Regions from separate parts of the Variovorax sp. GW823-FHT04B03 genome, predicted to be linked through region 2. Evidence: riboswitches for the same ligand, from Rfam matches in the RefSeq annotation. Region 2 holds a riboswitch; the other holds the start of a gene.
The links. Region 2 has a riboswitch for cobalamin ahead of AC1RAD_RS12055 (TonB-dependent receptor). Riboswitches for the same ligand answer to the same signal wherever they lie in the genome.
Positions count from the first base shown of each region.

Region 1: another riboswitch for cobalamin. It lies ahead of AC1RAD_RS14510 (TonB-dependent receptor domain-containing protein); the one in region 2 lies ahead of AC1RAD_RS12055 (TonB-dependent receptor).

Region 1 covers NZ_JBXAIT010000003.1:296,563-300,027, forward strand. Annotated here, with positions in the region: gene AC1RAD_RS14510 (TonB-dependent receptor domain-containing protein) at 1-1,272, opposite strand, end outside; cobalamin riboswitch at 1,345-1,585, opposite strand; gene AC1RAD_RS14515 (hypothetical protein) at 1,717-1,944, shown strand; gene AC1RAD_RS14520 (cell division protein ZapA) at 1,941-2,276, shown strand; gene AC1RAD_RS14525 (sulfite exporter TauE/SafE family protein) at 2,569-3,396, shown strand.
Region 2 covers NZ_JBXAIT010000002.1:699,641-703,105, forward strand. Annotated here, with positions in the region: gene AC1RAD_RS12055 (TonB-dependent receptor) at 1-1,729, opposite strand, end outside; cobalamin riboswitch at 2,020-2,302, opposite strand; gene AC1RAD_RS12060 (hypothetical protein) at 2,384-2,605, opposite strand; gene AC1RAD_RS12065 (hypothetical protein) at 2,761-3,168, shown strand; gene AC1RAD_RS12070 (cation:proton antiporter domain-containing protein) at 3,173-3,465, opposite strand, start outside.

The DNA.
Region 1 (3,465 bases), on a different contig from region 2:
GCCGGTGGTCTTGCCGCCGAACTCGCTGTCGTCGTCATGGCGCACATGCAGCTGCAGCGAATGCGGGCCCTGCACGTAGCCGTAGCCCAGTGCGGCGGCGTTCTGCGAGCGGTCGCGCGAGAACAGCTTGGCCGAGGTGGTCGGCGCGTTCTCGAGCGCGTCTTCGCGGCGCTCGAGCGTGGCGGTCACCAGGTGCGCGCCGAAACGGAATTCGTTCTGGAACAGGTAGCCGCGCAGGCGGGTTTCGGTGCGATAGAACGAGGGCTGGGTCTTGTAGACGGTCTGCGAATCGGTCACCTGCAGGCGGGTGCTGTAGATGTCGTTCCACTTGGCCGACCAGGTCAGGCCGGCGGTGCGCAGTTCGTTGGTCGACACGTCGTTGCGGAAGGTGATCGGCGGCTTGGTGCGAAAGCTCACCGACGGGTCGTAGGCCGTTTCGGTGTTGCTGGTGAGCAAGGTGGCGTCGATGCGCTGGTCGGGCGTGATCTGGAAACCCAGCTTCAGGTTGCCCGAGGTGCTGCGGTAGCCGTCGCGGTCGGGGTTGGTGAAGCCGTCCTTCGAGGGCGTGCGCTTGGCGATCGGCTGGATGTTGAAGCCCTTGCTTTCCTCGTGCGCCACGCCGAACGAGTAGTCGAGCAGGCCCGACTTGCCGCTCACGCCGCCTTCGATCCGGCGCAGGCCGTGGCTGCCGAAGCCGATGCCGGCGTAGGGCGACACGCCCTCCTCGCCGCGCTTGGTGAAGAGCTGGATCACGCCGCCCACGGCGTCCGAGCCGTACACGGCGGCGGCCGGGCCGCGCAGCACTTCGATGCGGTCGATCTGCGCGAGCGGAATGCCTTCCCAACCGGCGCCGCCGGTCGATTGCGAATCGATGCGCACGCCATCGAGGTAGACCGCGGTGAAGCGCGATTCGGCGCCGCGGATGAACACGCTGGTGGCGTTGCCCACGCCGCCGCTGCGCGAGATCTCCATGCCCGGCAGGCGCGCCAGCACGTCGGCCACGCCGGTCGCGCCGCTGCGCTCGATGGTCTTGCGGTCGACGATGGAGACATCGCCCACCAGGTCCGACAGCGCCTGCGGCGTGCGGTTGGCGGTGACGACGGTCTCGTCGAGCGTGGCAGGTGCTGCTGCGGCGGCTTGCGCCTGCGCGGCCAGCGGCACCAGGGCCAGGCCGCCGAAGGCCGAAGCCAGGGCAAGTGTCAGCGGCAGGCACGCGGGACGGTTGCGGCGCACGCTGGCGCGGCCGCTGGAGAGGGAAACACAGGAAATCATGGGGTGAACCGAACGAACTTCTATGCCCTGGCCGGCTTCCCCGCCGGCGCCATGGGCGTCATGGCTGCCGATGCGGCAGCCGCCTTGTTGGCCGGTATCCGGGCTGGCAGATCGACCCTTTGCCGCCTTCCCAGGCACCTGTTTCAGGGCGCCCAGTGGCTGGATGGAAAGGGGTGACGCGTTGCGGCGTCGTCTGCTTGACCGTTGCGGGGGCAGCGCAGGCGGCTTCGGCCCCGGGGGGCGTCCACTCCTGCTTCCCGTTGAACTGCGCCGTGCGAACCACGCCGCGAGCACCAACGGGCAGGATTTTAGGCCCACGGGGCGGCCACGCCACACCCGGTTTGATCACTGGCGGCGCAGGCCCCAGAATCTCGGCCACGTCCGGCGCGCGCCCGCGCGGTGCGCCGGATGTTCCGAATTCCCGGGAAACTACAATCGCCAACCATGCCCGCCTCCAGCCCCATCGACCAGATCGCCGAGCGTGTGGAACGCCTGCTCGTGCGTCACGAAGAGGTGCAGCGCACCAACGCGCTGCTGCAGGAACAGGTCGATGCGCTCACGCGTGAACGCGACGGCCTGAAGTCGCGGCTCGCCGCGGCCCGCACCCGCCTCGATGCCCTGCTCGAACGGCTGCCGGCCGAACCCCCTTCCGAAGATTCCCATCACGCATGAAGCAGATTGAAGTACAGATCATGGGCCAGAGCTATTTGCTCGGCTGTCCCGACGGCGGCGAAGCGCAACTGCGCGAGGCCGTCGACCGCGTGGACGCGGCCATGTGCAAGATCCGCGACGCGGGCAAGGTGAAGGCCCGCGACCGCATCGCGGTGCTCGCCTCGCTGAACCTGGCTTTCGATCTCGCGGCCCAACAGGCCGCTGCTGCCGCCGCACCGGCCCCCGTCGCGGCCAGCAGCACGGAAGAAACCGCCACCGACACCGACCCGAAGGCGGCCCAGCTCATTCAGAGACTCGATCAGGCCCTGGCGGGCGATGGACATTTGCTCTGAGGGCACGCGGCCCGGCACATCCGGGGCGTAAAATCCGTTTTGTCTGCAGACGTGTCGGGCTTAATATTTCCTTGTTCCAATGCTCTCCGGAGCCGGGCTTGGTACATCGCTTGACGGGCGTGATCATCTCGCGTCAGATGAACCCGAAGTCCTGCTGCCCTCGCCCACCTGAACCCTGGTTCAGGATGCGGGTCCGGCACACCATCTGCAGACACCTTTTCCCGCCACGGCCCCCTGCTTCACCGCACGGGGCCGTTGCTTTTTCAGCCGCTCGTTCTTTCCCCATCCTCCCGTGAACCTCGCCGCCCTGCTCGACCCGCTCCTGATCGCCGAACTCGCCGCGCTCGGCCTGGGCACCGGTTTCCTCGCCGGCCTGCTGGGCATCGGCGGCGGCATGCTGATGGTGCCGTTCATCACGATCATCATGGGTCAGCGCGGCGTGCCGGCCGACTTGGCGGTGAAGATGGCAATCGCGACCTCGATGGCGACGATCATCTTCACGTCGGTGTCCAGCGTGCGCGCGCACCACAAGCGCGGCGCGGTGCGCTGGGACATCGTGCAGCGCCTGGCCCCCGGCATCGTGATCGGCAGCCTCGCGGGCAGCCTGGGCGTGTTCGCGCTGCTCAAGGGCACGGCGCTGGCCATCTTCTTCGCGCTGTTCGTGGGCTTCTCGGCCACGCAGATGTTCCTCGACAAGAAGCCCAAGCCCACGCGCCAGATGCCCGGCACCGGCGGCCAGCTCGCGGCGGGCGGCGTCATCGGCTTCATCTCGGGCCTGGTGGGCGCGGGCGGCGGCTTCATCAGCGTGCCGTTCATGACCTGGTGCAACGTGGCGATCCACAACGCGGTGGCGACCAGCGCGGCGCTGGGCTTTCCCATTGCGGTGGCCAACGTGCTGGGCTACGTGCTCAGCGGCCAGTCGGTGCAGGGCCTGCCGGCCGGCGCCTTCGGCTACATCTGGCTACCCGCGCTCGTGGTGATCGCGGCCTGCAGCGTGTTCACCGCGCCGCTGGGCGCCAGGGCCGCGCACAGCCTGCCGGTGAAGAAGCTCAAGCGCGTGTTCGCGAGCATCCTGTACCTGCTGGCCGCCTACATGCTCTGGAAGGGCCTGCGGGGCTGAGGCATATCAAACACCCCGTGGCTTTCCTGTGCCATCCTATGCGGCACTTGTTCACAGTCGTAGAAGGAA
Region 2 (3,465 bases):
GCACGCCGGCGGGCGTGTTGCCCGCGCGCGAGACCAGCGACTTGCCGACCGCCTCGTTGAAGTCGTCATAGCGCGCGCGCAGCCGCGCGGCGTTGGCTTCGAGGCGCAGCGTGGAGGTCAGCGCCAGGTCGAGCGTGGCCTCGATGCCTTCGGACGACTGCTTGCCGATCTGCTGCACGACTGTCGGGTCGTTCGCGTCGCGCGACAGCAGCTTGGTCTTCTCGATGCGGTAGGCGGCCACGCTCCAGGCGCCGCGGCCCTCGGCCAGCTGGCGCTTGTAGCCCACCTCGACCTGCTTGCCCACGCTGAGCTCGAACGGCACCTGCGTGGCGGACGTGCTGATGAGCCCGGTGAGCGGATCGGCCGCGCGCGCCACCTGCGCATAGAACGACTGTGCGGCGTCGGGCGCGTAGACCACGCCCAGGCGGCCGGTGGCGTACTCGAAAGTCTTGTCCAGGCGCGGGGCGCGGTTCTGCGGGTCGGTGCGCACGATCTTCGCGTGGTCCCAGCGCAGGCTGCCGACCACCGACCATTGCTCGTTGAAGGCCAGCTTGTCTTCGGCGAAGAAGGCGTAGGTGCTGGTCTTGGTCTTGTAGCGCGGCAGGTAGGGCGTGGGCGAGACGTAATAGCCGGGGTTGAAGACGAAGGCGTCGACCACCGAGCGCCCGCCATAGGGCGTGTCGCTCGAATTCAGGAAGTCGATGCGGTTGGCGTCGAAGCCCACCAGCACCTGGTTCTTCAGGCCGAACAGCGCGTGCTTGAAGGTGGCGTCGGTGCGGTTGCCGATCTGTTCCTGGTCGTGGCCGATCTCCAGGTAGTCGCCGCGCGTCACGCGGTTCGTGGTGGCGCTGTAGGTGTAGGTTTCGCTGTCGCGCCAATGGCGCTTGCTGTCCAGGCGATAGAGCTGGTTGCGCACGGTGACGGCGTCGTTGGGCGTCCACTGCGCATCGAGGCGGGTCCAGCGGTCGCGGTACTTGACCTCGGCGTCGTCGAGGTTGTAGTTCTGTTCGCGGTTCAGGCTGCTCAGGCGGCCGTTGACGAGCGGCACGCCGAAGTAGCGCTGCGGCGTCTGGCGGCCCTCGTCGTGCGAGAGCGTGAACTGCAGCCGCGGCGACACATCGAGCCGCACCGCACCGCCCACCGCCAGGCTCTCGGCCTCGCCGCGCTGCATGAAGCCGTCGGTCTTGCGGTGGCTGATGTCGAAGCGGTACGAGAGCATGTCGTTGATCGCCCCGCCGCTGCCGAAGGCGACCTGGCGCGTGGCGTCGGAGCCGACGGTCACGAGCGCCTCGTTGCGAATCGGGCCGCGCGTGGGCTTCTTGGGCACCACGTTGATCGCGCCGCCGATGGCGCCTTCACCGAACATCACCGAGGCGGCGCCGCGCAGCACCTCGATGCGGTCGGTCGACCAGGTTTCGAACGGGAAGGTGACGGTGCCCGCGCCCACATACAGGCGCGTGCCGTCGTACAGCTGCATCACCGAGCCGTGGCCGTTGAAGCCGCGCGCCGACAGCGACGAACCGCCGTTGCCCGGCGCGGGCGAGCCCGTGATGCCGGTGGCGCGGCTCGCGGCCTCGACCACCGACACGTCGCCGCGCGCGCGGATGGTGTCGCCAGTGAGCACCTCGATGCTGGCCGGCGTTTCGAGCGGCGTGAGGCCCAGGCGGCTGCCGGTCTGCGTGGGTTCGTCCAGGGCCAGCGGCGTGTGGCGGCTGGCTTCGACCTGCACGGGCGTGAGGCTGGGGCGACCGGTTGTGTCGCCCGATTGGGCCAGGGCGGGCCCGCATGCGAGGCCGAGCCCCAGCGAAAGACCTGAAAGACCCGAAAGGCGCGCCCGCTGCAGGGGTGGGCCCGAGCGATCGCGCGGTGGCGATGCAATGCGATTCATCCGACTTCTCCTGTGGCCCGCGTCCCCGCAGGCTCCTGACCGATCGCGGACGCCGAGGGAGAAGAGACGAGGGGCGGTGCCGTTTCGCGCGAGGGAAAAGCGGCAGGCCCGGACACGCACTCCCGCAGCATCCGAAGGCGGTTGCGAAGGCCGGTATCCGGGCTCGCGGAGTGCGTCGGGATGCAATGCATGCACCTCGGCGCCGAAGCCCTCGCCTTCCCACGCCGAAGCGCAGTGGCTGCCCCAGCGAAAGATCGCCGGGGCCTGAGGGTGTCGATGTCCGCTGACCGTTGCGGGGGCAGCGCAGGAATGGAAGGGTCGTTCGAAAAAACGACGCCTCGCACCTGCTTCCCGTTTAACCCCGCCGCCAATCCTGTGACTGGTCGTGCAGGGCACCTTCGAACCGTGGGGTGTTGGACGACACCGGTGTGAACCAATGTTTCCAACCGCCGGGATTATAGGGAGCGCCCTGCGGCGGCGCCCCTGCGGGCCCCGTCAGGCGGGCTTGCCGTCGGGCCCGAACAGCCGCCGCAGCACCGCCACGCCGGCCACCAGCGCATTCGAATACGTGGCGTAGGGCTCGTGGGCGGCTTCGAGCGGCACGTACACATGGGTGGAGTCGCCGGGCGAGCCGTCCACGGCCTCCATCAGCACCCAGTAGAACTCCCCTTCTTCCAGTTCGTGGACGGTGAGTGCGATGTCTCTCGGCGAAGGCATGACGGTCAGAAATGAAACAGGGAATGAACCCGCCTTTGAACGGGCCGGGGGCTGGCGCGGTTGTCAGCGTCAGTACTAGGGGTTCTCCTACAGTGCATGGACGCCGCGCGGCCTAATGTTAGGGGTGGGGAGTTGCATCAGAACAAGGAGTCAGCATGAAACATTTCACGCTTGAACCCAACATGCGCGCCGCCTTCGGTGGCGCGTTCTACCCGACCGGTTACTCCCTGGTGATGTTTCCGAGCGTCGAAGACGCCAGCCGCATCGGCCACGGGCTGATCGCGAAAGGCATCGTGAGCGGCGACGAGGTCTACCTGATACCGGCCGAAACCGTCCTGGCGGAAATCGCGCCGACCGTGCATGCCTCGCACAGCCCCCTGCCCTCCGCCGGCACCGACGGCGACACGGTGCGCGCCTTCATCCAGCTGGCCCACGAAGGCCACACGGGCCTGCTGATCCGCACCAAGGACGGCGCCATCACCGAGCGCGTGATGGAACTGGTGCGTACCGTGCCCTACTCGATCGCCGAGCGTTATCGCACGCTGGTGATCGAGGACCTTTGAATCGTCAAGCCGGCACCGCCATCGCGGCGGCGCGCTGCACCACATCGCGGGCCATGGCCTGGGCGAGTTCCTGTTCGCCCAGGAACACCTTCGCGTCGGTTTCGGCGGCCAGCAGGCGGGCTTCCTGCTCGTTGTGGCTGCGCACCACGGTCTGGATGGTGGGGTTCAGCGTGCGCGCGGTTTCGATCATCTGGCGCACGTTCATGGCGTCGGGCGTGGCCACCACGAGCACACGGGCGCGCGCCACGTGCGCCTGGATCAGCACCGCCGGGTCGGCCGCGTCGCCCCACACGGCCG